4 regions of the Sporosarcina sp. QA0331 genome follow, and region 3 is predicted to be linked to each of the others. Evidence: riboswitches for the same ligand, from Rfam matches in the RefSeq annotation. Region 3 holds a riboswitch; each other region holds the start of a gene.

Region 1 (8,161 bases), 1.8 Mb from region 3:
TCAAGCACACGGCCGTGATCTGAAACCGAGTTGCTCATAAGGACAGTCGCACCGTCCGGCAATTCATCTAGTGATTTATATTTTTTCGAATAAACACCCATCGGTTCGATATGGATTCCACCCGCATTGACAAAGTCGTAGCCAAAATCAGCAATTTGACTTTCCAAGTAAGGGATAGTTTGGAAATAGTTCGCATCCAACAGACCTGATTCCAAGTCTTTGTTCGGCAAAATATAATCCTGGTATGTTTCGATTTCTAAGTCATAGCCTTTTTCTTTCAACAATGGCTTCACTTCTTCCAAAATGACAGCATGCGGCGTGTTGGATGCGCCGACGACGATTTTAGTCTTCTCTTCCTTACCACCAGCATTATTGCTGTTAGCGCCATCTTCTTTATCTTTCGTTCCGCATGCTGCTAGTGCGAGCACAAGAACCGTTAATAATAATGTGGATAAAATCTTTTTCATCATTTTTCTCTCCATTCGTAGTTGTTTTTTATAATTAACAGGTGCTTCCTGTAAATTATCGTTTGTCCAATTTCCTCACTGCAAAATCGCCGATAATTTGAATCGCAAATACAACAATTAGGATAATAATAGTTGCCACAATCATCACGTCAGAGCGGCTTCGCTGGAATCCTTCGTAATACGCGAGATTCCCGAGCCCGCCGGCACCTATGACTCCAGCCATTGCTGTATAGCCGACAAGCGCAATCGCCGTTACCGTAATTCCCGAAATAAGGGCAGGCATTGATTCAGGCAACAACACTTTAAAGATAATTGTACTTGTTTTCGCACCCATCGATCTTGCTGCCTCGACAACACCTCTATCGATTTCACGCAATCCGATCATGACCATTCGCGCATAAAACGGTGCAGCCCCGATGACAAGAGCAGGGATTGCTGCTTCTGGACCGCGGATTGATCCGACCAACAATGTCGTAAACGGGATAAGTAATATAATCAAAATGATAAATGGAATAGAGCGGAAAATATTCACAAATGCTCCCGTCAAGCCATACACCAATTTATTTTTCCATAGTTGGCCTGGACTTGATAAGAAAAGAAGAACGCCCAATGCAAGTCCGAATACGAATGTGTATAAAGTAGAAAGCCCCGTCATATATAACGTTTCTACAGTTGCTTCCCACATTTTTCCCCAATCTACATTTGGAAATAAACTTTCAATCATTGCCGATCACCTCTGTCTGTACACCTAGCTCATGGAGATAGGCAATCGCCTTATCAACATCATTTTCATTGCCAAGAAGCTGTAATATAAGCGAGCCATAAGCGCCGCCTTTTGTATGGGATATGTTCCCTTGGACGATATTTACGTCAATGTCGAATTTTCGAATCAAACTTGCCAACACAGGATGCTCAGTCTTCTCTCCGACAAATGCGAGTTTTATGAGCGTGCCTCCTGGTATATGCGCAAGAACCTGTTCAGTTCCCGCAGGTTCCGTCACTTGGGAAACGAAGCGCTTTGTAATCGGTGCTTGCGGTGATTGAAATACTTCAAGAACCAGACCGATTTCAACTACTTTTCCAGCTTCCATGACCGCCACGCGATGACAGATTTTCCGGATGACATGCATTTCATGTGTGATGAGCACAATTGTCAGCCCGAGCCGTTCATTAATACTTGTTAGAAGATCAAGAATAGCATCTGTCGTTTCCGGGTCTAACGCGGAAGTCGCTTCATCACAAAGCAGCACTTCTGGATCGTTCGCCAACGCCCTTGCGATACCGACACGTTGCTTTTGACCGCCTGACAGTTCCGATGGATAAGCATTTTCTCTGCCGCTCAGACCGACAAGCTCGATCAGTTCCGCCACTTTTCGTTCCCGTTCCGCTTTTTTCACTCCAGCGATTTCAAGCGGAAAAGCTATATTCTGCTTAACAGTCCGGGACCAGAGCAAGTTGAAGTGTTGAAAAATCATGCTGATTTTTTGTCTTGCTTCCCGAAGCTCTTTACCTGTGAATGCCGAAATTTCACGGTTTCCAATTTTGATTGTCCCAGTTGTTGGTGTCTCAAGACCATTCAATAAGCGGATCAATGTACTTTTCCCAGCACCACTATAACCGATGATGCCGAAGATCTCTCCCTCATCAATCGTTAAGGAGACATCATCTACCGCCAAGATTTCATCGTTCGTTGCACCAAAACTTTTCTTAACGTCTTTCAATTGAATCATCATTATCACCTCTACTACTATCTTGTCCAAAATAAAAACCTTTCTGCAGACAAGCAGAAAGGCTACTACGTTTTATAAAAATAAACGTCCATCCGATCTCTCATCTCTCAAAGCAAATGCTTTGTGTGACTTGGCACCATTTCACTTTCGTGACGGTTGCCGGGCTTCATAGGGCACTTCCCTCCACCTCTCTTTATAAGAGCGACATATTCAGTTAAAGTTAATAGCTATACTTATATCATGTCTCTCGGCAGTATGTCAACCTATCTTTTCGAGAAGATGCGGAATAGAATGGAACGCATAGATCTTATGTACCACTTCTCCATCCTTCTGAATTAGTAAACAAGGGACGCTTTCAATTTCATAATCAACAGCGAGCTCTTCTACATAATTCAAGTCCGCCTTTCCAATGGGCAAGTCAGGCTTCATAGCAGCAATGACTTCCATCATTTTTGAAGCAATTGCACATGTTCCGCACATTGGTGTATATAAATAAAAAATCGATTTTGGAAAATCGTCTTTGCTCTTTTCCCATTGTTCACGTGTCCAGTTTTCGATATTGGCCACTATTTATCACCTTCAAAGTAAAAATTCGGGATGCACTTCAAAATTTGCAGCTAGGAGGACGGCTGCAAGCACACGGTATGGAGTTGTTTCAACTTCGCGGTACGTTCGTTCCGTATAAAGGTGTATCGCTTCAGGAAAATACCTTTTGAATAAAGTGCGGATCTTATCCCCCGACTCATCGGCATCTAGAAAAACGAACAGTTCAAACTCCTCATAAGGCGTGAGCATCTCCTCGACCCGATACGGACTGACTGTCCCGTTCGTGCAAATGATTTCAACCGGTTCCGCAAGCACTTTCTGCAATCTTTTCCGGTCCGATCCGCCTTCAACGATCAAGACTTTTTGACTGTCCATTTTTCCAGCCCTCCTTTAATAAAAGCGTAGGGCGCCTGACTAGAAGCGACAGGCATAAGGTAAAGATGCGGAGTGACGCTTTTTGCCACAAAGCAGCTTTGACGTATGACCTGGGCTTCTGGCGACCGAAGTCTAGACGTGGGGATATTGAAAAAAGCGCCGGAGTCATAGATCCAGGCGCTACTTTGACGATTACTCGCCGACAGTCATTTTTTCGTAGTCTTCAGCTGACATAAGTGCGTCAAGCTCAGATTCATCCGAAGCTTCTACAACAACCATCCAAGCACCTTCATATGGAGATTCGTTCACCAATTCAGGGCTGTCTTCCAATTCTTCGTTCACTTCGACGACTTTACCGCTAATCGGAGCGTAAAGTTCAGATACTGTTTTCACCGATTCAACACTTCCGAACGGCTCGTCTGCTTTCAACTCATCCCCAACTTGTGGCAATTCAACGAATACGATATCGCCAAGTTCGGATTGTGCAAAATGAGTAATACCGATACGATACTTTCCGCTTTCATCCTTTACCCACTCGTGTTCTTCTGAATAACGCAAGTCTTTAGGTGTGCTCATCCCATAACCCTCCATAAGTAAACATTTATTGATTCACATTCAATTTTGACATATTCCGAAGCTAAAGACAAGAAAGTATATTATGCTCCCCATACTTCTTGAAACTCGTCTTCCTTAAAGCCGACAGTCACTTTTGAGCCGTCCGTTACAATCGGACTTTTTATGAGCATGCCTTCAGTGGCCAATACTTATAGTATTATTCTTATAATACCATATATAACTTTTTCTTATATTGATAATTTCCTATGAAGCCGGCTATATCATTACTTGTAGGTGAAGCAAAAGTGGTTGTCTAGAAAGTCGTTATACTAAAACAGGCGAATGGAAAATATTGAATTTCCCTTCGCCCCTTTTAGTTTAGTATTAATTAAAAACTACAGAAAATGTCGTCACGGAGTTTGATCAGGATTATACATTTTATCGTCTATCACTTTTTGGATCGAACGCGTCTCTTAGTCCGTCCCCAATGAAGTTGATACTGAGAACCGTTAGGAGAATTGCGAGACCTGGCGGAATCCACGCTTCAGGATGATACCGTAGAATACGTAAACCTTGCGCCTCTGAAATCATATTTCCCCATGTCGGTGTCGGTTGGGGAATTCCCATGCCGATGAAGCTAAGTCCGGATTCGACGATAATCATTGCAGCCATTAATAATGTCGCGTTTACAATGATTGGCCCAATTGCATTCGGTAAAAAGTGTCTGAAGATGATTCTGAAGTCGCTTGCACCGATTGCTCTTGCGCCAAGGACAAATTCCTGTTCACGTAAGGAAAGGAAAGTACCACGAATAATCCTCGATAATGTCGGCCAGCTAGTAACTGCAATGATAACAACGAACAGCCCGATCGTAACTTTTTTCAAAAGGGCAATGATTGTCAGTGCTAAGACGAGAAACGGTAAAGCTAGAAACAAATCCGTGATCCGCATAATAATACTGTCGATTTTGCCGCCGTAGTAGCCACTAAGTGTCCCGAAAATCATGCCTAGCAAGACGGTGAAAACCATTGTGCTAATACCGATGGTCAATGAAACTCTTGCACCGTATAGCAATCTCGAGAAATTATCGCGACCCGAGCTATCCGTTCCTAGAATGTGTTCTTTGCTTGGTTTTTGCTCAACCTTTAAAAGATTGTGCGCTTTCGGATCATGGTCCGTCAAGAGAGGTGCGAAAACCGCTGACCCAATGATAATGATGAGAACAATCATACCTGCGATAGCGAGCTTGTTTTTCAGGAAACGCCGAAGAGATAACTGAAAGGGACTTCGATGTTTCCTCGTTGTTTCAATCTGTAGTTCATCATGTTGATTTTCTTTTTCATTAACAGTATGCATATATCCTCACCACCTCAGTCATAGCGAATCCTCGGATCTACGACGCTATAAAATATATCTGCCAACAAATTCCCTACAAGAATTGCAACTCCCAATAAAAGAGTAATCGCCATAACGACTGGATAATCTCGGTTAATGACGGAACCGATGAAAAGTGTGCCGATACCAGGGAAGTTGAAAACCTGTTCGGTAATAATTGCTCCGCCAAGTAAAGGGCCAAGTTCCATGCCGAGTAATGTGATAACCGGAATTAGCGCGTTGCGAAGTGTATGTTTGTAAAGAACGTTATTGTTCGACATCCCTTTCGCTTTGGCTGTTCTAATAAAATCACTGCCAAGAACGTCCATTACCTCAGATCGCATGTAACGCATATAACTAGCTGTACTTGCCAACCCAAGCGTCAACCCTGGTAAAATCATGTGATGAATTCTATCTTTGAACTCTGCAAAGCCTGTTAGCTTATTGGAAGAAAGTGTCCCTTGTGCAGGAAACCACCCTAGTTTGATGGAGAATAAGTAGATGACAACCAGACCAAAGAAAAAGTTTGGAACGGCTAGTCCGAAAAAGCCGAATGTCGTTGATCCGTAATCCAACAGTGAGTATGGATGTCGTGCGGAATATATCCCGATAGGAATCGCGACTAGTAAAGTAATCAAGAGTGCGAATAACCCTAAATATACAGTGTTTAGGAAGCGCTCCTTAATTAGACTCTCAACGGATCTGCCTTTATAAGTAATCGACTCACCGAAACTGCCTTGTGCAATTTTTCCTGCCCAGCGCAAATATTGGACTGGAATCGGTTTGTCCAAACCAAGCTCTGCCCGTTGTTTTTCATATACCTCCATACCGACTTCCGGATCAAGAATCTTGCCTGAAAATGGATCACCAGGAGCTGCCTTTGCTAAGCCGAAAACGATGATTGATAATGCAAATAACATTGGGATGAATTGTAAGACTCGTCTTATTATATATTGGTACATTCGTTTTCCCCCTACCTAGGAAGGAGGAGAGTATACGATTGACGTATACCCTCCATATTTCCTTCACGTTATTCCGCGTCCTCGACCCACCATTCATGTGCATCTTGGTACATGGTATGTGGAAGAATCTTGATACCTTGAATACGATCATTGTATGCCCAAAGACTGTTTTGCGCGTAAAGGAGCAATGCTGGCAATTCTTCAGAGAAATGTTTTTGCCATTCAGCATACACCTTAGAACGGTAATCTTGATCAAAAGCGTCAGGAGCTTTTACAGCTTTTTGCATTAACTCCTCAGATGTTGGACTGTTCCAACGGGAGAAGTTGTAACCCGCTTTAGTCGCCCATAGACCAGCTGGATCTGGATCTGTACTACTTAAGCTCCAACCAATGAGGTAGAGATCCCAATCCGTATTGTCATTTGTCAAACCAGGTACATAAACTGACATTTCAGCAGGTTGGCGTAGGTTGACCTTAATACCTACATTTTCCAAGTCCGATTGAAGGATAGGAGCAGAACGTTCACGTAGTTCGTTTCCAGTAGGATAATCAAAATTCAATATCCATTCATTGCCATCCGGATCTTCTCGGAAGCCGTCGCCTGTAACATCAACATAGCCGAGGTCATCTAAAATTTTGCCAGCTTTTTCAGGGTCATATTCATATGCGGTAACCGCAGATTCGTCATATGCCCACATTTGTTGTGCGATTGGCGAATTGATCGGCTGTCCACGACCATGTAATAGACCTTCGCCATGCCCTGAACCGACAAGACCTTGACGATTAACTGCGTGAGCAATTGCTTGACGCACTTTAGGATCAGACAATTTTTTGTTCGGGATCCAGTTATCAGGATTCAACGCACCGGACTCTACATCGGCTGTCGTTCTGTGGTTCAGCTTGAAGCCCATTAGTTGATAACCAAAGTCAGCTTGTTCTATAATTTCAATATTTCCAAAGTCAGCTACAATGTCATAATCAGCTGGAGCAATCCCGCCAGGACTTGCTACAAAGTCAATCTCACCTTTTTCAAGCAGTCCGATCATGACAGATTGTGCAACTACTTTCCAAACAATGCTGTCTAATCGTGGAGCACCTTGCCAATAATCTTCATTGCGCTCAAGAATATATTGTTCGCGTTCAATCATATCAGCGAATTTGAAAGGTCCAGTACCAATTACTTTGCCAGGATCTTTTGATTCAGCAGCTTCAGGAATATCCTTCACAGAAATAGAACTGAAAATGTGTTCAGGGATAATTGGGAAGCTCGCATAGTAAAGTGGTGATACGTTCGGTTCAGCGAACTTGAATGTCACTGTATAGTCCCCATCTGCTACTACTCCTTCAAACACATCCGTTTCTCCTGATTGATAGGCTTCGTATCCGAGTAAAGGAGCTACGTAGTTTACTCGTACACCACCAGCGTTTTCATATTCAGGATCAGACATTGCTTGATAAGTGTAGACAACATCATCAGCTGTGAAGTCCTCTCCATCATGCCATTTCACGCCTTCTTTCAAGAAAAACGTGATTTCGGTTTGATCATCATTTACTTCCCACTTTTCCGCAAGGCTTGGAATGAATTCAAGTTTCTCATTTTGTGTTACTAAACCTTCATGTGTAAAGTCTAAAATGTTTGCCTCATAAGCTTCTTCATAAAAGATTGGATTGAACATTCCTGCTGGTGCAGAATACATAGCACCTACAATTGTTCCTCCGTCTTTTGGTCCACCGTCATCTGTTGCATCTTCTTCACCGTCATCTGTTTCCGACACATCAGGAGATTTAGACCCGTTTGGATCGCCCAGTTCTTTCTCATCGTCTTTGTTACATGCTGCTAAAATCATTCCTATCATCAACAATAAAATCAGAAGAGCAAATCTGTGTTTAAAATGTTTTAACAAAATAGCGTCCCCCTTTATTTACTTTAGTTGTAGAACAAAATGAATCCTTGCAGCAATGAGCCATGAAACACCCCCTAAAAGTGACTGCATGAATAAGTAAAATGAAACTTATATGAAGTTGTCATGGATGCTAAAGTATATTTAACTTTCACTATATAAATGACAAGCGACGAAATGGTCCTTCTCAATTTCTAAAAGTTCAGGTCTCTCAATAGCACACCGATCGTAAGCCTTAGGGCATCGAGTTC
Region 2 (8,161 bases), 180 kb from region 3:
AGGCACAACGGAAGAAGATGGAGTGCTTACCCATTATTTACGAAAATCCGAAGGAGGGGAAAAAGAGGAAATGAGCTATCCTCATGTCGTTTCCAATGAAGAATTGGAAACCGCACTTTCGAACCGAGAGGAGATTGTTTTATTGGATGTCCGTGAAGCTGCGGAATTCGCTTTCGGCCATATTTCAGGAGCGCAGTCGCTGCCTCTTGGTGATATTGAAAAATCTTTTAACGAATTAGATAAAGAAGCTTCTATCTACATTGTTTGCCGATCAGGCAATCGGAGCGACATGGCTGCACAAAAACTTGCTGTAGCAGGATTCAAGAACGTAAAAAATGTTGTACCCGGCATGAGTGGATGGAACGGTCCCATAGAAAAATCTATTTAATAACGAACTTTGCTAGATAGGAGGAGATAAGTATGACAGTAACACCAATGACGGCTGCGGAAGTCGCAAAAAAGGTGATCAATAAAGAGAACTTCTTCATTTTGGATGTCCGTAATGAAGATGCATTCGCAGATTGGAAAATTGAAGGGGATAACATTCAATACTTGAATGTCCCATATTTCGATCTATTGGACGGTGTAGAAGAAATTCTTCCACAAATCCCGACCGATCAAGATATTATCGTCATCTGTGCAAAGGAAGGCTCTTCAGTTTTCGTCGCGGAAATGCTTGCTGAAGAGGGACGTGATGTTTCCTATTTACAAGGAGGCATGAAGGCGTGGAGCGAGCATTTGGAGCCGGTGAAAATAGGTGACTTGAAGGATGGCGGCTCGATTTATCAATTCGTGCGCATCGGAAAAGGTTGCCTTTCTTACATGATCATGTCAAACGGTGAAGCGGTCATTGTAGATGCGACAAGAATGACGGATGTCTTCCTTGATTTCGCGAAACAATTGGACGTGAAAATTACGAACGTACTCGATACACATTTGCACGCTGATCATATTTCCGGCGGGCGTAAAATTGCCGAAGCCGTGAATGGAACATACTGGCTCCCGCCGAAAGACGCGAAAGAAGTAACGTTTGCATACGAACCGTTAGAAGATGGCCGTGTCATAACTGTAGGGACATCGAAAATCGATATTCAGGCGCTCTATTCACCGGGCCATACAATCGGCTCCACTTCGTTTATTGTCGATGACGCTTATTTATTGACAGGAGACATTTTATTCATTGATTCAATCGGGAGACCTGACCTTGCGGGATTGGCGGAAGATTGGGTCGGTGATTTGCGGGAGACTTTGTATAGCCGCTACCGCGAGTTAGCGAAGGATCTTCTCGTTCTTCCGGCGCACTTCATGATTATCGAAGAATTGAATGACGACGGAAGTGTCTCCGAAAAGTTAGGGAAGCTATTTGAGGTTAACCACGGTTTGAATATTAAGGATGAACAGGAATTCAGGCAATTGGTGACGGGAAACTTGCCTCCTCAACCGAACGCATACCAAGAAATCCGTCAAATGAACATGGGTAAAATTGCGCCAAATGAGGAAACACAGCGTGAAATGGAAATTGGACCGAACCGTTGCGCGGTACGGTGACAAATTAATTATAAGGAGAAGATGACCAAATGGACGTAAAAAAAGTATTAGACGCAAAAGGGTTGGCATGCCCAATGCCGGTTGTACGAACAAGAAAGGCAATTAAGGAATTGGAAGTAGGAGAAATTATAGAAATTCAAGCGACTGACAAAGGTTCGGTTGCTGATTTGACAGCATGGGCAAAATCAAGCGGCCATGAAATGATTGACCAAAAAGAAGAAGCAGGCGTCTTCATGTTCTGGATTAAGAAAGCTGAATAAAGGGTGGGGGTATCTAAACAGATACCCTTTTCCTAATTAAGGAGAGTGATTTTATGGATTTGACATTTCTCGTTACCATTTTTCTCATTGGATTTATAGGGTCCTTCGTTTCCGGCATGGTCGGAATCGGTGGATCAATTATCAAATATCCGATGCTATTATACATTCCGCCATTGCTCGGAATTGCCGCATTCTCTGCACACGAAGTGTCAGGAATCAGTGCAATCCAAGTGTTCTTCGCGACAATATCCGGAGTGTGGGCGTACCGGAAAGGCGGATATCTTAACAAGACATTGATCATTTATATGGGAAGTGCGATTTTAGTCGGAAGCTTTATCGGAGGGTATGGTTCCAATTTGATATCAGAAGGAAGCATCAATCTCGTGTATGGCATTTTGGCAACGATTGCGGCCGTCATGATGTTCATTCCGAAAAAAGGACTGGATGATATTCCGGCGGATCAAGTCGTTTTCAATAAATGGCTTGCAGCCGTACTTGCTTTCATCGTCGGCATTGCTGCTGGGATTGTCGGAGCTGCAGGTGCTTTTATTCTAGTTCCGATCATGCTCGTCGTTTTGAAAATCCCGACACGCATGACAATTGCAACGTCACTTGCTATCACATTCATCTCATCGATCGGTTCGACGGTAGGGAAGATCGTGACTGACCAAGTTCTTTACGGACCAGCCGCCATCATGATTGTAGCGAGTATCCTTGCTGCTCCACTAGGGGCAAAGGCGGGACAGAAGATGAATACGAAAATATTGCAGGGTATATTGGCGGTGTTGATTTTAGGGACGGCTGTGAAGATTTGGTTGGATTTTTGATAAGGATAGCATAAGAAAAAACAGAAGCCTCATTCCGAGTGCTTCTGTTTTTTCTTGAATGATGCACGAATCCGTGGTTCAGTCCCTTTTCGAATTCGCTTGAAGTTTTCGATATGCTTCCAGATCGCCATTAAGGAAAGCAACACGGCAATCAGTATCGGCCAATAACCATCGAGCCAAACGGCCATGACGAAGAGAGTAATATAGAGCATGAAGACGCCGATGACAAGAATGTCGGTGAGAAGGGCAACCAGTATGAATAAAGCAAGCCCGGCAAGCCCGAATCGCCAATCGATGGCGAAAAGTACACCGATTACGGTAGCCGTTCCTTTACCACCGTTGAACTTCATATAGAACGGAAAATTATGGCCGAATATAACGGCTGCGCCGACAACAAATAATAACAATATGATAGATTCTACAGGCAGTCCGAAATGTCCTGCTAGCAATCTTACCGCAATGACCGCGAGAACGCCTTTGCCGATATCAATTAATGCAACAAGAGCGCCATACCGTTTCCCGAGAACAATCATCGCATTCGACGCCCCAGCATTTTTCACACCAGTCTCTTTTAAATTAACCCCAGAAATCCAATGTGCAACTGTCGAACCGTGCAAGCAGCCGACTAAATAACCACAAATGACTATGCCCAAAATCCATAACGTCATATAAATCCTCCAAAATTAATATATTCATATGCACCAACGTCCAAAGCCTGTTGAATCGCGTCCAAAGCAAGTAGCTGCACGTCCAAAGAAGGCCCTCCCGCGTCCAAAGTGAGTGTCTGCGCGTCCAAAGAGGGTGCTTCCGTGTCCAAAGCAAGTGTCCACGCGACCAAAGAGGCAGGTTCCACGTCCGATGCAAGCACACCTGCGCCGTCAGTCCAATTACTAAAACTATTATAACATCAGAGATAAAGCGGAAGTTTCAGAAAAAAATAAATTCACCTCTTGACTTTTCAAAAAGAGTCTCCTATACTGTTCAACAAGATGAAAAACTGAATACCCAAACTCTTATCAAGAGCGGCGGAGGGACTAGGCCCTGCGATGCCCGGCAACCGGCAAGTGACGAACTTGCAAAGGTGCTACTTCCTACAGATTCGTGCAAACGGTCTGAAAGATAAGAGGAGGAATAAGCGAAAGCGTAACCCTTCTCTTAGCGAAAGGGGTTATTTTTTTTATTCCAAAAACCCCCAACGCCTCCGCATTGCCTTTTCATCTTAAAAAAATCCACTGGAGGTAATAAAAATGACAAACCAACTTCAACCAGAAACTCTTCTTTTACACGGAGGCCAAAAGCCGGATCCTATTACAGGTTCACGCGCTGTGCCGATCCACCGTACTACTGCATTTGTTTTCCGCGATACTGAACATGCCCAAAACTTATTCGGCTTGCAAGAAGCAGGCAATATTTACACAAGAATCACGAATCCGACTGTTGCTGTCTTTGAAGAAAGAGTTGCACTTTTAGAAGGTGGAACAGCCGCTGTCGCTCTTTCTTCCGGTATGGCCGCTATCGCCTTTTCCATTTTGAACATTGCTGGAGTTGGGGACGAGATCGTCGCGGCGGGCAACCTATACGGTGGAACGTATAATCTATTCGCCGTCACGCTTCCTCGCTACGGCATCAATGTAAAATTCGTCGATGCAGAAAACCCTGAAAACTTCCGTGCTGCAATCACGGACAAAACAAAAGCGATATTCGCTGAAACAATCGGGAACCCGAGCCTTCAAGTGCTCGATATCGAAGCGGTCGCAAACATTGCGCATGAGAATGAAATCCCGTTCATCATCGATAACACATTTGCATCCCCATACGGATCGAATCCAATCGAGTTCGGGGCGGACGTTGTCATTCATTCCGCGACGAAATGGATCGGCGGCCATGGAACAACAATCGGCGGCGTCGTTGTAGACGCGGGGAAATTCGACTGGACGAGAGGGAAATTCCCTGGCTTTACAGAGCCTGATACAACGTACAACGGACTTCGATACGGTATTGACACTGCGGCAGCTGCATTTGCGACAAAGCTTCGCGTCCAATTACTGCGCGACTTCGGGCCTTGCCTAGATCCGGATAGTGCTTTCAACTTCCTACAAGGGCTAGAGACGCTTCATTTGCGTGTTACTCGTCATAACGAAAATGCCGTTAAAGTGGCTGAGTTCCTAAAATCGCATCCATCTGTAGAGTGGGTAACATACGCAGGATTGGAAGACCATCCGACGTATGAAAATGCTAAGAAATACTTGAAAAATGGCTTCGGCTCCATCATCGTCTTCGGTATTAAAGGTGGACGTGAAGCAGGACGCAAAGTGATCGACAATATTACGTTGTGGTCACACGTAGCGAATGTAGGGGATGCAAAATCACTTATCATCCATCCTGCATCGACGACACATCAGCAATTGTCTGCTGAGGACTTGAAAAAGACGGGAACGCCAGAAGAATTGATCCGTCTGTCTGTCGGACTTGAGTCTACGGAAGATACGATTGCAGACTTGCAGCAGGCGATTGAGAAAGCTGCGCCTGTCGAAGTCCGATAATAGAGCGACTTTGATTTAAAATGACAAAGCAAAGTTAGGAAGGAAGGGTGGTATAATGCCGTCAATTAAAGTGGCCATACTCGGTTTTGGTACGGTCGGTGAAGGTGTGTATAGAATCCTGCAGGAGAAGCGGGAGGAGATTAAAGAGAGCACTGGTTTCACAGTTGATGTCGTATCCATCCTTGTGAAAGACAAGGCGAAAAGACGCAAGCCGATTCAAGGAGCGAAATTCACCGACGACATTCAGGAAATATGGAATAATCCCGAAATCGATGTTATCTTCGAAGCAATTGTCGGGGAAGAGCCTGCCTATACGTTTTTGTCGGAAGCGATTGAGAAGGGCTGCCACATTATTACTGCGAATAAAAAGATGTTCGCTAAACACGGACCTGCATTACTGAAGCATGCAGAATTCCGCAATGTGCAAGTCGGATTCGAAGCGACAACAGCTGGCGGCGTCCCGATTATCCGGACAGTGACAAATCTTATTGCAGGCGACCGTATCAAACGGATTCAAGGTATTTTAAACGGGACGTCAAATTTCATTTTGACAAAAATGCGTAAAGAAGGTTCTTCGTTCAAAGCAGCTCTCTTGCATGCCCAGAAAAACGGGTACGCGGAAGCGGATCCTGCGGATGACGTGGACGGTACGGACGCTTTCCGCAAGCTGATGATTTTAAGTTCGCTCGCTTTCGGCAGGCAGCCCGATTGGGATGACGTACCGGTTATCGGAATTGATCATTTGGAGTCAATCGATATTATCGATGCATCCAAAGGTGATCTTCGCTATCGCCACGTAGCTGATATTTGGAAGGACAAAAAAGGAAAGCTGCAAGCGACGGTAGGACCGGTTTTGATCGGGGCGGATCATCCGCTGTACAGCATAGACGGTGTCGACAATGCAATCATTGTAGATACCGAGTATTTAGGACCGTTAACTTTGGTAGGACCCGGCGCTGGCATGTATCCAACAGGAAGTGCAATGATTGCCGATTTATTGCATATTATTCGTCAACACGAATCAGTTCTAGTGCCGAACTAAAAAAGTGGAGGAGGAATCTTAGATTCCACCCTCCACTTTTTTGTTTTCATTATACGCTGTCTTTCACTTTCTGTTTTCTTGGTCGCTCACTCTTAGGCCGTTCACTTTGCAATGCTTTGATCAGAGAAACGATCATTAGCAAAATGATGAAGGAGAACGGCAAGGCGGCAATGATGATCGTGTTTTGGAGCGCAGTCAATCCGTTTACGGATAATAGTATAATCGCAATGGCTGACTGGATGACACCCCAAATAATCTTCACGTTATTCGGCGGGGTCAATGAACCATACGTGGACTGCATGCCTAATACGAACGTCGCTGAGTCCGCGGAAGTGATGAAAAACGATGCAATGAGAAGAACTGCGACTACAGAAATGAAGAATGACCATGGCATCGAATGGAACATTTCAAAAATCGTTAGTTCAGTATCTGTTTTCGCTAAGTCTGCAATCCCTTCACGTTGCATATTGATAGCGGTTGTCCCGAAAGCTGAAAACCAGAAAGCACTCAAAATGGTTGGTGCCAACATGACCACAACCATGAATTCCCTGATCGTTCTTCCTTTCGATACACGTGCGATAAACATGCTGACAAATGGTGCCCAAGAGATCCACCAAGCCCAATAGAAGATCGTCCAGGTATCAAGCCATTCACGGTGAGCATCGTTCAATGGAGCAGTACGGAAACTCATCGAAACGAGATTGGCAAGATAACCTCCAATTGAATCGGTGAACACATTGAATATAAGCAAAGTCGGCCCTACGATGAGGACGAAGCCTAATATGGCAAGAGCAAGAATCAGGTTTGTATTCGACAAATACTTAATCCCTTTGCTAAGCCCTGACCAAGCGGACATCACAAAAAGTACTGTGACGACTGCAATAATTATTAGTTGTGAAGAAAACCCGATTGTAAAGCCAAAAAGATAATTCAGCCCTGCGTTAATTTGAACAGCACCGAAGCCGAGAGAAGTGGCAACGCCAAAAGCTGTTGCAAAAACGGCAAGTACATCAACGAGGACACCCCATGGGCCCTCCATTTTTTTACCGAAAATCGGCTTCAATGTTGCTGAAATTAACCCCGGTTCTCCTTTGCGGAATTGGAAATAGGCAAGTGCAAGACCGACGATTCCGTACATCGCCCATACATGCAAGCCCCAATGGAAAAACGAGTAGCGCATTGCCTCTTTGAAGGCTGCGTCTGAATTAGGCTCGGCTGTAGCAGGATTGATGGCGTAATGGGATAACGGTTCCGCAGCCCCGTAAAAGACTAGCCCGATGCCCATACCTGCAGAGAACAGCATGGCAATCCAAGTGATCATCGTAAACGCTGGACGGTCCGTATCTTGACCTAAACGCACTTTTCCAAAGGGACTAAAAATGAAGAAAAGGCTAAGCACAAGAAGAAATGAAAGCAGAAGCATGTAATACCATCCGAATGAAGATGAAACGAAGGATTTTATGGAAGTTGTGACGGCTTCAAAACTTTCCGCCGCAGCCACTCCATAGCCGACCGCCAAGATGATCAGGCCGATTGTTATATAAAATACATTTGATATTTTTCGCATGTTTCCCCCTATGGATCATGAATTTTTGAAACGACTACATACTATACCAATCATATAGCAGGAAAGCAAAAGGGGTGAAAATGTAAACACTTACACAAACAGCTTGTTTTATTTTTTTATAAACATGTATAAAGTGCATCCGGTAGGTGTCTGGTGGGAATAAATAGAAAGTTCTGGATTGTGAATCCGGTTTAGATTGAATAAAAAAAATGTGTCTTTTTGACTAGAGCACATCCCTGTTTTCATTTTACCCCTTATACCGACTTTTAATCCTCGTCTTTAATATCAAGATCTGGAGGCAATGGTTCACTCAAATAGTCTTCAATCTGCTTTTTTAACGTCTCGAGCTGATTGAAATAAGTGCCAAACTGACT
Region 3 (8,161 bases):
GTGCCGTCTTTCGCTTTGACGTTCACTAATCCTAGCCCTCTATGTTTTTTCAACTCTGTCACAATGCTTTTTAGTTCTTTTTTATCTAATGGCGGAATTACAAACACTTTTTCCTTTTCTTCAGAATGATCGACAATCCATTTATTAATGAGCAGCTGAAGCCGTTCGGAAGATAGGATCATGATGCCGATTGTCAGGAATACATACGGGACCGGGATGAACAAGCGCACCTTATCTGCCTTCACTTTGACGCGCATCATTTATTCGATAAACACGGAAACCGTATCGCCGTCAGCCGATTTGACATCCACGATTTGTCCGTCTAATTCATTATCAATTGCCTCGATAAGCACATCGATATCAATGTCTTTCACGTACTTCTCGGATTGAGGAATGTTCCCCGCAATATTATGACCCGCCTTTAACAGGACTTTGATAAGCTTGATTGGCAAGTTGACAGAAACATTGTCGTTATCCGCCGATACGACACGAATTTTCAATGTCTTATCTGTATATGCAGTCGGCTTAGATGATACGCTTCCTGAATCCCTATTTTTCAATACTTCAATTAGCTCTGACGCCTTCTCCGCGTCCACTTTCCCCTCTTGTACAAGCATCAACACTTTTTCAATTTCCGTTTTCATTATGAATTCCCCCTATTCATCTTTTAACAGTTTAATTGCTTCTTCCGGAGTGATTTCTCCGCTTTCTAACATGGCAACGACTTTCTTCTCATCCACCTCGTTTTTCTTTTTTATCTCATAGCCGAGCGAGCCGACAACTTCATTCAGCTTGCCTCGGACAGTCGGATACGAAATTCCAAGTTCTTTTTCAACTTCTTTAATATTGCCTCTGCATGCCAAAAACACTTCGACAAAATGGAGTTGTTCCCCAGACAACGCTGCCAATTTGGAAAGCTCAAATTCATTTTCAATGGATGTATGGCATCGGTTACAATGAAGTTTTGTAACTTTCAGCGTTTCGTCGCAAACAGGGCAATGACTAATAACGGGATATGCCATAATTATCTGAATTCCCCTTTCATTTGAATTCATCATATCTCATCTATTTCTAAATAGCAAGCATGAAATTAATTATTTTAACTCCAGAATTAATAATATTAATTATAGACTTTAATTTCATCACTATTTTCAAACTTACATTTAAAAAGGTGAAGGAGTTTGAGCTCCTTCACCTTTTGTGTCGATAAATCTTTATTTACGATTCGCTTTCAACCAGCCATTGTTCATAGTACTCATCCAGCTTTTTCTGCAACGCATTAATTTTCGCCGTCTTAGATTCGTAATCACTCCAGTCGGTTTCCATAGCTATATTCTTTTCCAAACGTTCTATTTGAAGTTCCAAAGAAGCGATTTCCTCTTCTATGTTTGTTTCCTTACTCGACCTCGGCTTCTTGTTAACCGGTGTTTGCTTTGGAGATTCCGCGACTTTCGTCTGCTGCAATTCAACCCATTTCTGCCGAGCCCAGTCGAAAGGACCTTCAAACATCGTCATCATTCCGTCTTCAAGCCACGCCGTGCGGGAAAATAATTTATTCAAGAAATATCGGTCATGTGAAACGGCGAGAAGCGTTCCTGGAAAATCTTCCAATGCATCTTCGAGCACTTCCCGTGATTCGATGTCCAAATGATTTGTCGGTTCGTCCAATACGAGGAAGTTCACATCTTGATGCATGAGCTGGGCAAGCCGCAATCGCGTACGTTCGCCACCGCTTAAATCACCAATCCTTTTAAATACATCCGGTCCGTAAAACATGAACTTCGCAAGTATATGCCGTGCTTCGCCTTCCTCAACGCCAATATCTTTACGGAATACGTCAATCAGACGGGCTTTAGGTTCATTGATCGCGAAGTGTTGCGACAAGAATCCCACTTTTACACTGGCCCCCAATTTGCAAACCCCTTCGTCGGGGGCAAGCTCGGCTAGAAGCATTTTCAGTACAGTCGTTTTCCCGCTTCCATTCCGTCCAACAATCGCCGCCCGGTCCTTCCAAAGAACCTGTAGATTGGCGCCGCGCAATAATTCATTTGTACCGAATGATTTTACAGCTTCTTGCATGATGACGACTTCCTTGCCGCTTCTCGGCGCAGCCTCAAAGGACAATGCCATTTTTCGAGGATCAATTAACGGCTTCCGCAGCTTCTCCATTCGTTCAAGCGCCCGCTCCATATTTCTCGCTTGCCGATGCAAACCCGCATTCGGCGGATTCGCTTCGTTCGCCCATATACGAAGCCGCTTGATTGCCTCTTTCATTTTCTTGATCTTCTTCTGTTGCTCCTCATAGTCCTGGAATTCGCGCAGGAGCCGCTCTTCTTTTTCTTTGACGAATGAACTGTAATTGCCGTAGTACAGATGAAGCTCTCCGTCTTCCAGATCCGCTATCTTTGTCACGACGTTATCAAGGAAATAACGGTCATGTGAAATGATGACGACTGTCCCTGCATATTCCGTTAAATATGCCTCCAGCCATTCGACCGCGAATAGATCCAAATGGTTCGTAGGTTCATCTAATAGAAGTAAATCCGGCTCTGTGAGCAGTAGCTTCCCTAACATGATTTTCGTCTGTTCCCCGCCGCTCATCTGGCTGAAATCCTGCTCGACGAACGCACGTAATTGTAGACCGTTAATAATCTTTTCGATTTCCGAATCCATCGCGTACCCGTCGCGACGGACAAACTCATCCTGCAATTGGCCGTATCGAAGAAGCAGCCGCTCCATGTCCGCCGTATCCGGATTCGATAATTCCATTTCCATTTCGGATAGCTGCTGTTGAATGGTTCTTAATTCCGCAAATGCGCTTTGAAGCACTTCATATCCGGTCATCGGCTGTTCGAATGAAGGGATTTGCGATAAATATCCGATTTTGGAACCTTTCTTAAAATGGATGCGCCCAGCATCCGGCCGTTCGACATCCGCAATGAGCTTGAATAACGTCGTTTTCCCGCTTCCGTTTCGTCCGACGACACCTAGTTTGTCACCTGTTTTAATGTCCAATGAAAGATTTTCAAAAATGGTGTTGCCACCTAACATTTTGCTTACTTGTTGTATTGTACAGATCATAATTTTCCGCTTCCTCTCTGATTTCACAGCAAGGAAAGCACAAAAAAAGACTGCGTCTAGGCAGCCTCAGACTGTTGACAAGCGCTCGCATTCTTCGTTGCTTGGATTCGTTGTAAGCTCATGAACTAAAGTTCTATTCGCTTCCGCCTCATCCTGCGCGCCTCGACTGACAAGCGCTTTCAATCAGTCTGAGGAACGCACCAAAGAATAATGAGATTGTCTACAATATTAGACTGCCACTGAGCAATCCCTTCCTACTTCAATAGTAAGAAATGATGTGCTAAACAGCTGTGTGATTACTGAAATTGTCTAAAAAAGGGCATACGTATCCCGTTGACGGTAATTTCATGAGTAATCGCACATGAAGTGGCTAAATATTCCAGTAAACTTTCACGTGCATACACAGTGTCCAACATCATTCCTCACCTCCGTCCGATTTATAGTAAGAATAGTTTAGCATGAATGTTTCGTTTTCACAATTGAATTTTTCTACATTTCAGGATTCGCGACAACGCCCATGAACAAAACAACTCCTGTTTCATCATCGGTAATCGCAAAGAAAAACGGTCGGTTCACATCCATGACGAATGGGTCGTCTACAGGCGCAGAAGTAGTGTCCACTTGAATACCTGTCACAGCAGCTGCTTCGGTTCCTTCTTCATTCACATCGATATATGTTTTTTGTTTAACTTTGCTAATGAACAGCGAAGCATCACCTTCAACCATCTTGCTAAAATCTGCATTACCAGAGAATGCGCTTACCATGCCGAGGGCTTCCAGTGCATCATTTAGTTCCGTTTCATACGACATTTTGAACTTCGGAAGAAGAATCGTTCCACGCGTGCTATTCATCCCCGATTGAATTTCTTCCCATTTACCATTTGTTAAAGTACTTTGAAATACATCTAAACCAACGCCTTCATTCGGCAAGATGACTGTCATGCTCATTTCGCCATCCGCATACGGCAGTTGAATGGCTTGGAATTCACTGTTCGCCATGTACAATAACTTCTCCTGCAACTTCATGAAAGATACTTCTTTATCAGTTCCGTCATTGAGATAGAACGCTTTATCATTAGTCTCTTTTTTATCAAATGGATATGTCCAATCTCCTTTGAAATAAATGGCGTTCAACAGCATCGCAACTAGATTATCATCCAACGGTTCATCGACCATTTTGTCGATTTTGCCATTTGTCGCTTTTTTCACCCAGTCATTGATTTGTTTTGGCGAATCATTGCTCGTAATGTCAATTTCCATGATTTTCGCGTTGAAATAATCCTTTGATTGATTAGCAAATCCGTCTTGAAACTTATATTGGTCGTTTAGCCAAATGGAGTTGGCGACTTGAAGTTGAATGGCGTCGTTGTCTTTATTCAGCATCGTCATAAAGGAGGCATTTGCTTTATTCAGGTCTATCGGGTCTATCCCTTCCATTTGTAAAGCTTTCGAGATTTCTTCCTTCGTCACTCCGTCCGCGCCGTTATAAACCATCGCCAGCGCCATCATTAGACTCGTCGGAGAAATGAACAGATTACCGTCATCATCCGCTTCGATTTCTTTTAGTAACTTGAAGCCCAATTCGTTGTTCGGTTCAACGATTGTTTCATAATCCATTTCTCCAAATTCAACTCCTTCAGCAATTTGAAGACTGCTTTGATTAGTACTTGTTCCACAGCCCGTCATAGGCAGCAATAGGATCATTCCAATAAGTGAAGCGGTAAATTTCCTTTTCAAATGAATCACCGTCCTTGTAAACGTAGACTTCATCGGGATGGAAAAGGTTACAAGAAACATGCCTGCTTCTATATTTTCAAGCTAATTGATTTCCCTTTCTAATTTCTCCGTATATGTACTGATTTCTTCTTTGCCCGCTTTCTCGACAAAGAAATGATCGCCAATTGTGATTGTCGCTTTTCGGCATTTCCAAATGTCTTTCAAATTCGCTGGCCCTTTATATGTGACCGGAACAATCGGGACTCTTGCCAGACCAGCTATGGTGACGGCTCCGCGCTTTGCTGGGGCACCCTCTGCTGTCCTTGTTCCACTTGGAAATATCCCAACAATTTCTCCGGACTTCAGTAATTTTATAGGCTTTTTAATACTACTAGGTGACGGGTTTTCACGGTCAATTGGAAAAGCTTTAATGTTCGTTAAGAAAGCAGCAACTATTTTTATTCTAAAGAGTTCCTTCTTTGCCATGAAGTGAATCGGTCGAGGCAATGAAATACCGAGCGCGATAATTTCCAACCATCCTCGATGTGCACACGTAATTACGTATCCCCCATTTTCAGGTAGTTTGTGTATATTCTTTAATTCGATTTTGATAATGATGAAAAAGATGAACTTTGCCAATGCGGCTGTTAATTTATACATGTTGCCCTCCCGTTATCATCAACATTTAGTACCTGGTACTAATTATAAACTAACTACATTATTTTACAACTAACCAGGCACTTATCCCGCTTGTATGATCGAAAAAATCCACGTTTACCTTCAAAATTGACAGGTACTTTTTGCGGTTAAATGCAACAAATTTAATTGAATATAAACCGTCATCGTACCAAGAAGAACGGAACTTCATCCTTCCTCCACTTATAATAATTAGACTTATTTATATATTTAATCTTCAACAAAACTAATAAACTTAGTTGACATTATTTTTAATCGTGGTAAAGTTGTAAGCAATTCAAATTTCATACAAAATTTCTTATCAAGAGAGATTGAGGGACAGGCCCTATGACATCTCGGCAACGGTTTTTTTAAACTACGTGCCAATTCCTGCAAACAGTTTTCTGTTTGGAAGATAAGAAGAGAGAAGCTTTTTCATATTCTACAAATTTAGTAGAAACGCCTTCTTTTTTCATATCTTCTTATAGATATGGAAAAAGAAGGCGTTTTTATTTGGAGGGGATTTTATGATTACATTCGAAAATGTATCGAAAACATTTGTTGTCGGAAACAGGAAAGTCGAAGCAGTCAAAAAGGTGACATTTGACGTTGAGGAAGGCGATATTTTTGGCATTATCGGATTCAGCGGGGCCGGAAAGAGCACATTGATCCGACTTGTCAACGGCCTGGAACGTCCGACTGAAGGGAAAATTCTTATCAAAAAAACTCCCTTGCATGAACTGAAGCCTAAACAGCTTCGGGGAGTGCGCAGAAAGATCGGAATGGTATTTCAAAACTTCAATCTCTTTTCTTCCCGCACTGTGGAACAAAATGTCGAATACCCTTTGAAACTATCAAAGGTACCTAAAGCAGAACGGAACGCAAAAGTGAAACAACTTCTTCAATTCGTAGGTCTTGCGGATAAAGCGAAAAGTTATCCCGAGCAATTATCAGGAGGGCAAAAACAGCGTGTCGGCATTGCCCGCGCACTTGCAACAGACCCGGAAATTCTGCTATGCGACGAAGCGACGTCCGCACTTGACCCGAACACGACGCGTGATATTTTGAATCTATTGCAAAAAGTGAATCGGGAATTAGGGATTACAATCCTGCTGATCACACACGAAATGCAGGTTATCCAATCTGTCTGCAACCGTGTTGCCGTAATGGAGACGGGGATAGTTATTGAACAAGGCGAAGTGTTCGAAACATTTACCAATCCTCAGCATGCAACGACAAAAGAATTCATAGCCGCCACTGAACAAAGCTTGCCCTCCCCTCAACTGCTTAATGAATGGCGGGCAAAAGGCGGAACCACTTTGTACCGCATCATTTTCAAAGGGGAACGGGCAAGCGACCCTATTTTATCAACAGTTACTCGAAAGCATCAAATTGATTTCAATATCATTTACGGTTCTATCCGGGAACTGCAGCAACAGTTTTTTGGCAATCTAGTCGTTTCATTCGAAGGAAAAAATGATGCAGTGACAGCTTGTATCCAGGAATTGAAAGATATCGTGGACATTGAGGAGGTGAATACAAATGAAAGTTAATTGGGAGACGTTTTGGATTCGTATTGTAGAGGCGACCGGTGAAACGATTACGATGGTTTTAGGAACTTTGGTTTTTAGTTCAATTATCGGGATGGCATTAGGCATTCTTCTGTTTACCACAAGAGAAGGAAATATACTTGAAAATCGGTTCATTTCAGGTTTACTAAATTTCTTTATTAACATCATTCGTCCGATTCCTTTCATCATTTTGCTTTTCGTTCTTTCACCTGTTACACGCGAAGTGATTGGAACGACGATCGGGACGGCGGCTGCCATTTTCCCAATGACGATTGCTGCATCGTTCGTTGTCGCAAGAGTCGTCGAAAACAACTTGATCAGTATCGATCCGGGTGTCATCGAAGCTGCTGAAGCAATGGGAGCAAGTCCGCGCCAAATCATTTTCACAGTATTGATCCCTGAAGCGCTTGGACCACTCATCCTTGGATTGACTTTCGTTACGGTCGGTTTGATCGACTTTTCAGCTGTTGCAGGGACAGTTGGCGGTGGCGGATTGGGCCACGTTGCGATGACGCATGGCTACCAACGATTCGACAGTTCAGTCATGTTTGTTACGGTCGTTATTCTGATTATTCTTGTTCAGTTTGCGCAATGGATCGGAAACTTCTTATCTAAGAAAGTGATGCGCCGTTAACAAATTCAAATTGAAACATTTTTAAATAAAAAACAATTGGAGGATTCACTATGAAAAACATTATTAAATCACTTGGAATTCTTTTACTGCTATCCATTCTTGCTGCCTGCGGTAATAATGGATCTGCTAACGATGATGTTGTAGTAATTGGTGTTACTGGAGCAGACGGTGAGCAGTGGAATGTGCTAAAAGAGTTGGCGAAAGAAGAAGGCATTACAATTGAGTTGAAAGAATTCGCGGACTACACATTACCGAACAATGCGCTTGCCAATGGCGACATCGATTTGAATTCATTCCAGCATATCGCATTTTTAAGTCAATTTGCTGAAGAGAACAATGTTGATATCGTACCGATTGGTTCAACTGTTATCGCTCCGCTCGGCATTTATTCCGATAAGCTTGACGATATTTCCGACATAAAAGAAGGCGACAAAATTGCGGTTCCCGATGACCCTTCTAATTTAGGACGTGCTTTACGATTATT
Region 4 (8,161 bases), 790 kb from region 3:
CTGCTCGTAATGCTACGCTTTTACTCGAAAAAGCCGTTCTTCGTAACGGCTTTCGCAGGAGTCGCCGCCTTTCGCTTCAATTAACAGCTAGTAAATTTGTCAGCTGTTAATGTTTAAGGTTTAAAAAATAGGGTAATAAGGTAGTTGAGGATTTTGTCTGACCTCTTCTTCCTCTTCGTGGGTTCTGTTCGAAAGGGTGGTCCGTAACAGTTGAGGCAAACGGCTGTTATTTTCGCATAGGTGCAGTCTGCCCTTTTGAACAAACTCCTTACACCCTTTCCCAATAATAAATTGCCAGAAAAGCTCATAATCCGTCGTAAAAGTTCATAAATCGCTAGAAATGTCCATAAAACGTTGTAAAAGTCCATAACCCGAAGTAGACGCGCATAAACGCTACGAACGGCTCATAATTCGGCGTAATCGCTCATAAACGTATAAAGGCAGCCTCCGATATTTCGGAAGCTGCCTTTTTTATTCAATCGTAGCGTTTTTTAGTTCCTTAACCGGCAGGAAGAGCTCGCCCGTTTCGTAATAGGTGATGGCAAGGTGGTCTCCTTCCTGAATGTAGATTGCCAATGGAACAGATTCTGTGGAAACGATATAGTTCTGTCCGTCGTCGGCAAGGATCGACACAATTGTGGCGTCGCCAGCGCGTTCCTTATAGACCCTAACGACGTTGACAGACGCTTTTCCTTCCTCGGCGTTCGAGTTGCCGTCGACTGTGCTTCCGCCCCGTTGCAAGGCTGTTTTGTAAAGCCTCAATGCTTCATTCGGTGAATTGGCGTATACGGAGATTTCTGGGTTTGCTGCCGAAACGATGAAGTAATTTTGCAGGAAGCCGTTTGAGTCAAGAACCGGCGTCAACCAGCTCGCTTCCCCGTAAAAGTTATAGAGCACCGGCATTTCTCCGGTCCATTTCTTCTCGATAAATTTCTTTTCGATAATTTGAAGCGTACCTTGCGAGTCCATATACGACTCTTCCAGATTACCGGTATAGTAAGTCGCTTCGCCCGTGCGGCCATCCGTCAATGCATAGCCAAGCATCGAGTCGACGCCTTCTTTCGGGCTTGTGAAATCAGTGAAATAATACATATGGCCATTTTCATCGAACACCGGACTGACATTCGACTCCGTCCCTTCATCTGAAGGCAGCTTCACATCCTTCTTCCCGACGACTGAATTCCAGAATCCGTGGACGTATTTTCCGAAGTAGCTGTTTTGCAAGCTGACCGCTTCGGGTGAAACCGCCCCATCGATAAATTCAGGGACGTTCGAAAGCGGATATTGGCTCACTTCACCCGTACCCGGATCTACCATGACGACCCCTTGGACATCAAAACCGTTTCTCGCTGTAATGAATTCCCCATAGGAACGTATATAATGTGGTTTTCCATCATCATCAATTTCAAGCTGCACATCACCATAAAAGATGAGATCCGGCACCGCCATCCGCATATGTCGCTCCACTTGTTTGTGGAAGTACGATGAAGGTGTATAAGCCATTTCTGTTTTCACGAACTTCGGATTGTCTGCCGAATCGGTCGCGCTCATCGTGAAGTAGCCAGGTGTCGTCTTCCCATTCATCCATTTGAAGAATCCCGAAAACTCGACAGGCGCGATATAGACAAACTTTCCATCCACTTTTTGAATCTGCAAGTTGCCAAGCTCATAATAACTCGTATTCGGCACTTGGCCGAATGCTTTCTTCATTTTATTTCGAGCAAATTTTGGTGGTACACTTGCAGGCGTCTTCGTTTCATCAAACGCCTTAATTTCCACTTGTTGATCCATTTCGACCGCTTTATATTTTTGATTTGCATTGAATAGCGGCGCACTAAGGATGAACGCACTTCCCGCTAACGCAGCCAATAACAGGACAATTTTGGCGCTTCGTTCCTTCCCAGTTGCAAGCACGACTCCCGCTACAGTTACGACAAGGAATAACGCCCACAACGACGTCCAATTCCTATCCAGATTCGTGACGTAATAAAGGGCGAATGTGAGAACCGCCATGAGCACTACGGTTGCTGACAATGCACCAATTCGATTAAAGGCTGGCTTCCCTTCTTTAGAAACCGACGTGAACGGCACGATCACCATCGCGGAAACGATACCGACGACAATTGAAAATAGCAGTAAATTTATCATGTGAACACTCTTTTCTATTAAAAATTAATCTCCCCTAACTATACGGATGAAGCAGCGAAACGATTCATCTTTTTGACCAAGTTTTTGAATCCTACCGCCCCGAACTTCCGTACAAGATATGAGAGAAAGGAGTTGAGTTATTATGCAGACGAATGTTTTTAGCACCGATAAGCTGCCAGGCAAAATGTCAGCAGCTAAAAAAGTTTATTATTATCTAGCCCTTATCGGCTTCGGAGCGTTTGGCATCGTTCTATTATACTTGGCCGTAGATACATTTTTGGATGGAGAGTGGCTACTGGCAGCCCTGCTCGGCGGCATTTCCCTATTCATCGGATGGATATGCATTCAACTTCTAAAGCTGCCCCGGCAAAAAGGGCCGACAACGTTCACAAAGGTGGAGGAACGAGATGGCTACACACTTTATTTCGCCAATGAGTGGACCGGCGAAACGAAATCCATCACTTTCCGCTACGACCAAATAACCGATCTGCTTATCGGCCTATGGACGAATCCCGGGTTCAAAGGAAGGAAAAACGATTATATCGGAGCACGTCTTCTTTATCGATATCGAGAGGAAAATGGGAATATGAAATATTCCGAGACGGTCATCATCAGTGAGCCATCGCTGGAAGAATGGGTTAAAACGATTAAGGAACATCAACTTCCTGCACGAATAACGAACAGAAACATTTCCACAGTAACAGAAGCTCAGTTTGACGACATGCTCGAAACGATTGAAGCAATACCTTTTGACGGTTCGATTTCGGTGAAGGAGTATTTCATGCAGCAAGAGGACTTTTCTTTATGGCAGCCGCCATCAATGAAAAAGGGCAACCCACCAAGTTGAGACTCATCAACTTGAAGGATCGCCCTTTACTAATATAATCAATTCGTAACCGGTTGTTTCACCAACGGCGCCATGTCGATTTCAAATCCAAGGTCCTCGAGCATTTGCCGGTCCCGGTCACTTTCCTGACCGGCCGTCGTCAAATAGTCTCCAACAAATATTGAATTTGCAGGATAGAGGCCGAATGGCTGAAGTGAGCGCAAATTCACTTCACGTCCACCCGAAATCCTGATTTCCTTAGTCGGATTCATAAAGCGGAACAAGCAAAGCACTTTTAAGCAATAGCGCGGCGTCAGCTCATTCGTTCCTTCGAGGGGCGTCCCATCCACCGCATGTAAGAAGTTCACAGGAATCGAATCGGCATCCATCGCATGCAAGCTGCGCGCCATCGCGATAACGTCTTCCTTCGTCTCCCGCATGCCGATAATCACGCCTGAACAAGGCGAGATCCCTGCTTCCTTCGCCAGTTCCACCGTATTCACACGGTCGTCATACGTGTGAGACGTCGTTATGCTTTTATGATGCGCGGCAGATGTATTGATGTTGTGGTTATACCTATCGACGCCAGCTTCTTTCAAACGTTTTGCCTGTTCAGGTTTCAAGATGCCCAAACAAGCGCATACAGTCATATTGCTATGCTTCGCCTTAATTTCCTTGACGGAATCAATGACGATTTCAAGCTCCCGGTTGACCGGTCCCCTCCCGCTTGCAACGATACAATACGTACCCGCATTCAAGGACACCGCCCGTTCTGCACCCGCCACAATTTCTTCCTGCTTCATCATTGCGTATTTTTCAATTGGTGCTTTTGATACGATCGACTGTGCACAATATCCACAGTTTTCCGGGCATAAGCCGGATTTGGTGTTAATGATCATGTTGAGTTTCACTTTATTCCCGAAATAACGCTTTCGAATTTTATAGGACGCATGCAGCAATGGAAGCAGCTCATCGTCCGGGCTATCCAGAATTGTACGTGCTTCTACGTTTGATAAGACATCACCTGCAAGAACACGGTCTGCCAACTCCTCATAGTTCGTCAACGCGTACGCCTCACTTTCAACACCTTATACATCCGGTGGCCGAAAATCCCAGCTAAAATCGCCAGAAGTATGTCTTTCGGCAACGGCGGTACCATCCAGATCCAAGCCACCTTATAGGTGAAGGCGTCAGGCGCCGCAGCCCAAAGTTTATAAGCGGCATACATCCAATTCGTTCCGAACAGATAATTCACACTCATACCAACCAAAGCGGCAATGACATAGCTCTGCAAACTTCCGTTCCTCTCAACAATTTTCCCCGCAATATACGCAACGAATATGAACGAGACGACGAAGCCAAAGGTCGGTACTAGAATGAAGCCGAACCCGCCTTGGAATTTTGAAAAAATAGGCGCCCCCGCCAAGCCGACGATCATATAGACCGTCATCGCAGTTGCCCCAAGCCGGCTACCGAGCAGAAGTCCCGCCAACACGGCGAAAAATGTTTGTAAAGTGATCGGCACCCCACCAATTACTAGAAATGGGACGAACGTAGTAATATTTGCCCCGATCATCATCAATGCCGCAAACATCCCACAGTAGACGAGACTGAGCGCACTCATCCCGCTTTTCGTTTTCACTGAAGCTGTTGTCATAATCCACCTCGTAATTTGAGTTATCTACTATAGAATATAAGTTAACTCAAAATGTGTCAACTTCATTTTCAATTAAGTTAACCTAAATCAAATAAATAAAAAAACCGACAGCATGAGTCGCTATCGATTTCTGTATTAACGCTTCTTGTCTTCACTTTTCGGAAATAAAAAATGGGCAATCAAGCCGCTTAAGATAGCTGCACCTACCGTAATCCACACTCTTGACATCCCCGGCACTTCTTGATGATCCTTATGGAGCATCCACCATGAAATTCCAGCGACAAGGAGTGCAATCGGAATGGAAAATTTGAAGATCCTCAACGAATTCACCTTCTACTTTTTGTTCATACGCCTATTCTATCACAATTCACCTATTGACGTAGCAGACATTTAACGATATGATGTTTTAAATTATTCAAACAACTGCATATCAAATTCTTATCAAGAGAAGCTGAGGGACTGGCCCGTCGAAGCTTCAGCAACCAGCCGTTTTCGGTCAGGTGCTAATTCCAGCGGGTTCATTTCGGCCTGACAGATGAGAAGGAGCGAGATTTCACTTGTAAAGCCTTCTTTTTTAGCGAAGGCTTTTTTATTTTTCATTGCTGTCGAAATTTTTTGTATAAGAATATGCAGAGTTGAAGAGAGGATGATTCTGATGAGATTGCTTGATCGGTTGAAAGATTATGTACTAGTGGCAGATGGCGCAATGGGGACGCTGCTTTATTCATATGGCATTGACTTTAGTTATGAGGAATTGAACGTTGAAAAGCCGGAAATCATTGAGAAGATCCATCGAGAGTATATCGACGCGGGGGCGGATGTGATTCAGACGAATACATATGGCGCCAATTCCCTTAAGCTCGCCCGCTACGGTTTAGAGCACCGAGTGAAGGAATTCAACGAGGCAGCGATTCAGATTGCAAAGCGTGCAGCAACTCCTGGCAATCAATATGTGCTCGGGACAATCGGAGGACTGCGCGGCATCCGGAAAAGCGACGCTTCTATCGCCGAAGTGTTGACGATGATGCGCGAACAGGCAGATGTTTTGCTTTCCGGCGATCCCGACGGACTGTTGTTGGAAACATATTATGATTTTGAAGAGCTATCGGCCGTCGTCACTGAATTGCGAAAGCTGACGGATATTCCACTCATTGCACAAGTGGCAATGGATGAGCCCGGCATCTTGCAAAATGGGATGAATCTGAATGATGCCCTTCACCAATTGGAATCAATAGGTGCAGATATTGTCGGCGTTAATTGCCGGCTAGGCCCGTACCATACGATTCAAGCTTTTGAAAAAGTGACAATTCCAGAGCGGGCATTCTTATCAGCAGCCCCGAATGCAAGCTTGCTCGACGTCGAGGAAGGCCGGATCGTCTACGCGTCTGAAGCAGACTATTTCGGTCGTGCAGCAACGTTTCTTCGTGAAGAGGGTGTACGTCTCATCGGCGGATGCTGCGGAACTACGCCGAAACATATTGCAGCTGCGAAAAAGCAATTGGCGGGATTGCCGCCGATAACGGAAAAGACCGTCACGCCACAAAAGCCAATCGTCATCCGGGAAGCGGAGCCTGCAAAACACGAACCGCTTCACATAAAAGCGAAGACAGAGCGAACGGTCATCGTAGAGCTCGACACCCCTCGCCATTTGGAAACCGAGCAGTACTTCGAAGGAGCGAATAAATTATATGCAGCCGGTGTAGATGCCGTCACAATGGCGGACAATTCCCTTGCCTCCCCTCGCATTAGCAACATGGCGATGGGCTCAATTTTGAAGCATGAGCATCACGTACGGCCGCTTGTCCACTTGACGTGTCGCGACCATAACTTGATCGGTTTGCAATCTCATTTGATGGGGCTTGATGCACTAGGAATCCATGACATCCTTGCTGTTACTGGCGACCCGACGAAGGTTGGCGACTTCCCAGGCGCTACAAGCGTCTATGATGTATCAAGCATGGAGCTGTTGCAGCTTATTAAACAATTGAACGAAGGAATTTCCTTCACAGGCAAGCCGCTTCGCAAAAAAGCGAAATTCTCGGTCGCCGCTGCATTTAATCCGAATGTCCGTGTTCTAGACCGTGCCGTTCAGCGGCTTGAAAAGAAAATTGAATGTGGGGCCGATTATTTCATTACCCAGCCCGTCTATACAAAAGAGAAAATCGTCGACATTTACGAAGCGACGAAGCATTTGGATACACCGATTTTCATCGGCATCATGCCGCTTACGAATATAAGGAATGCGGAATTCCTGCACCATGAAGTGCCTGGCATTAAGCTATCCGAAGAGGTGCTCGAAAGGATGGCCGCTTGCGGGGATGACCGTGAAAAAGCGACTCAGGAAGGCATCAATATCGCGAAGGAACTGATCGACACTGCCGCCGAGCTATTCAACGGCATCTACATTATTACGCCATTCCTCCGCTATGACATGTCATTGGAACTGATCAATCATATAAAGCAGCTTGATGCGGAGAAGGAGAGGAATATCGTCCATGCCTAAACATCCAATCGAACAACAACTGAAAAACAGAATTCTCATCATAGACGGTGCGATGGGCACGATGCTGCAAGCGGAAGACCTTTCCGCGGACGATTTCGGCGGCGAAGAATACGAAGGCTGCAATGAATACTTGAACATCCTCCGCCCTGATATTCTTGATAAAATCCACCGCGCCTATTTAGAGGCGGGTGCAGATATCATCTGTACAAATACATTTGGGGGCACTCCCCTCGTACTGGACGAATTCAGCCTCGGTCACCGCGCTTCTGAAATCAACAAAAAGGCTGTGGAAATCGCGAAACAGTGCGCAGCCGATTACTCGACACCTGAGCGGCCGCGTTTCGTCGCCGGTGCTATCGGTCCGACTACGAAGACTCTGTCCGTCACCGGAGGGATTACATTCGATAAGCTTTCCGAGGACTTCTACGTTCAGGCGAAGGCGTTGATTGAAGGCGGCGCTGATCTTCTATTGATGGAAACGAGCCAAGATATGCTCAATGTAAAAGCCGGAACGATCGGAATCAAGCGGGCATTCGACGAAACAGGCATTGAGTTGCCCGTTATGATCTCCGGGACGATCGAGCCGATGGGAACGACATTGGCCGGTCAAAGCATCGAAGCGTTTTATATTTCCATCGAGCATATTAAGCCGCTTTCAGTAGGGTTGAACTGTGCGACAGGTCCGGAATTCATGACAGATCATCTGCGCTCGCTTTCAGATCTTGCAACGAGCTTTGTCACTTGTTATCCGAACGCCGGGCTGCCGGATGAAGAAGGCCATTACCATGAATCGCCTGAATCGTTATCGCAAAAGCTAAGAGGATTTGCGGATAAAGGATGGCTAAACATGGTTGGCGGATGTTGTGGAACGACGCCTGACCATATTCGTGCAATCCGCGAGGCGGTGGACGGACTCGCTCCACGACAAAAGCCGGAGAACGGGCATGATCATGCCGTTTCGGGTATCGAACCTTTATTGTACGACCCATCGATGCGCCCCTTGTTAATCGGTGAGCGGACGAACGTC

Evidence for each region. Region 3 has a riboswitch for S-adenosylmethionine ahead of AC0L13_RS01740 (methionine ABC transporter ATP-binding protein). Riboswitches for the same ligand answer to the same signal wherever they lie in the genome.
Region 1: it holds a riboswitch for S-adenosylmethionine, as region 3 does, so the genes downstream of both, AC0L13_RS13410 (methionine ABC transporter ATP-binding protein) here and AC0L13_RS01740 (methionine ABC transporter ATP-binding protein) in region 3, are expected to answer to the same signal.
Region 2: it holds a riboswitch for S-adenosylmethionine, as region 3 does, so the genes downstream of both, AC0L13_RS00865 (O-acetylhomoserine aminocarboxypropyltransferase/cysteine synthase family protein) here and AC0L13_RS01740 (methionine ABC transporter ATP-binding protein) in region 3, are expected to answer to the same signal.
Region 4: it holds a riboswitch for S-adenosylmethionine, as region 3 does, so the genes downstream of both, AC0L13_RS18900 (bifunctional homocysteine S-methyltransferase/methylenetetrahydrofolate reductase) here and AC0L13_RS01740 (methionine ABC transporter ATP-binding protein) in region 3, are expected to answer to the same signal.

Annotation. Positions count from the first base shown of each region.
Region 1 is NZ_CM147850.1:2,649,601-2,657,761, forward strand. Features, by position in the region: gene AC0L13_RS13400 (MetQ/NlpA family ABC transporter substrate-binding protein) at 1-467, opposite strand, end outside; gene AC0L13_RS13405 (methionine ABC transporter permease) at 523-1,191, opposite strand; gene AC0L13_RS13410 (methionine ABC transporter ATP-binding protein) at 1,184-2,197, opposite strand; SAM riboswitch class I at 2,295-2,399, opposite strand; gene AC0L13_RS13415 (thioredoxin family protein) at 2,456-2,764, opposite strand; gene AC0L13_RS13420 (toprim domain-containing protein) at 2,777-3,118, opposite strand; gene gcvH (glycine cleavage system protein GcvH) at 3,311-3,694, opposite strand; partial or broken gene AC0L13_RS13430 (ArsC/Spx/MgsR family protein) at 3,775-3,882, opposite strand; gene opp4C (oligopeptide ABC transporter permease) at 4,112-5,029, opposite strand; gene AC0L13_RS13440 (ABC transporter permease) at 5,044-6,009, opposite strand; gene AC0L13_RS13445 (peptide-binding protein) at 6,078-7,913, opposite strand; gene AC0L13_RS13450 (ABC transporter ATP-binding protein) at 8,055-8,161, opposite strand, start outside.
Region 2 is NZ_CM147850.1:155,702-163,862, forward strand. Features, by position in the region: gene AC0L13_RS00835 (sulfurtransferase TusA family protein) at 1-388, shown strand, start outside; gene AC0L13_RS00840 (MBL fold metallo-hydrolase) at 421-1,548, shown strand; gene AC0L13_RS00845 (sulfurtransferase TusA family protein) at 1,578-1,808, shown strand; gene AC0L13_RS00850 (sulfite exporter TauE/SafE family protein) at 1,862-2,635, shown strand; gene AC0L13_RS00855 (glycerol-3-phosphate acyltransferase) at 2,665-3,303, opposite strand; gene AC0L13_RS00860 (hypothetical protein) at 3,300-3,473, opposite strand; SAM riboswitch class I at 3,646-3,761, shown strand; gene AC0L13_RS00865 (O-acetylhomoserine aminocarboxypropyltransferase/cysteine synthase family protein) at 3,883-5,178, shown strand; gene AC0L13_RS00870 (homoserine dehydrogenase) at 5,234-6,220, shown strand; gene AC0L13_RS00875 (BCCT family transporter) at 6,270-7,787, opposite strand; gene AC0L13_RS00880 (helix-turn-helix domain-containing protein) at 8,054-8,161, opposite strand, start outside.
Region 3 is NZ_CM147850.1:335,645-343,805, reverse strand. Features, by position in the region: gene AC0L13_RS01775 (hypothetical protein) at 1-245, opposite strand, end outside; gene AC0L13_RS01770 (hypothetical protein) at 261-644, opposite strand; gene AC0L13_RS01765 (DUF2089 family protein) at 657-1,022, opposite strand; gene abc-f (ribosomal protection-like ABC-F family protein) at 1,219-3,081, opposite strand; gene AC0L13_RS01755 (RAxF-45 family protein) at 3,378-3,497, opposite strand; gene AC0L13_RS01750 (serpin family protein) at 3,571-4,818, opposite strand; gene AC0L13_RS01745 (lysophospholipid acyltransferase family protein) at 4,900-5,457, opposite strand; SAM riboswitch class I at 5,789-5,894, shown strand; gene AC0L13_RS01740 (methionine ABC transporter ATP-binding protein) at 6,000-7,025, shown strand; gene AC0L13_RS01735 (methionine ABC transporter permease) at 7,015-7,677, shown strand; gene AC0L13_RS01730 (MetQ/NlpA family ABC transporter substrate-binding protein) at 7,728-8,161, shown strand, end outside.
Region 4 is NZ_CM147850.1:3,702,833-3,710,993, forward strand. Features, by position in the region: gene AC0L13_RS18875 (hypothetical protein) at 472-2,148, opposite strand; gene AC0L13_RS18880 (hypothetical protein) at 2,291-2,995, shown strand; gene bioB (biotin synthase BioB) at 3,034-4,038, opposite strand; gene AC0L13_RS18890 (biotin transporter BioY) at 4,035-4,631, opposite strand; gene AC0L13_RS18895 (histidine kinase) at 4,767-4,952, opposite strand; SAM riboswitch class I at 5,067-5,173, shown strand; gene AC0L13_RS18900 (bifunctional homocysteine S-methyltransferase/methylenetetrahydrofolate reductase) at 5,287-7,134, shown strand; gene metH (methionine synthase) at 7,127-8,161, shown strand, end outside.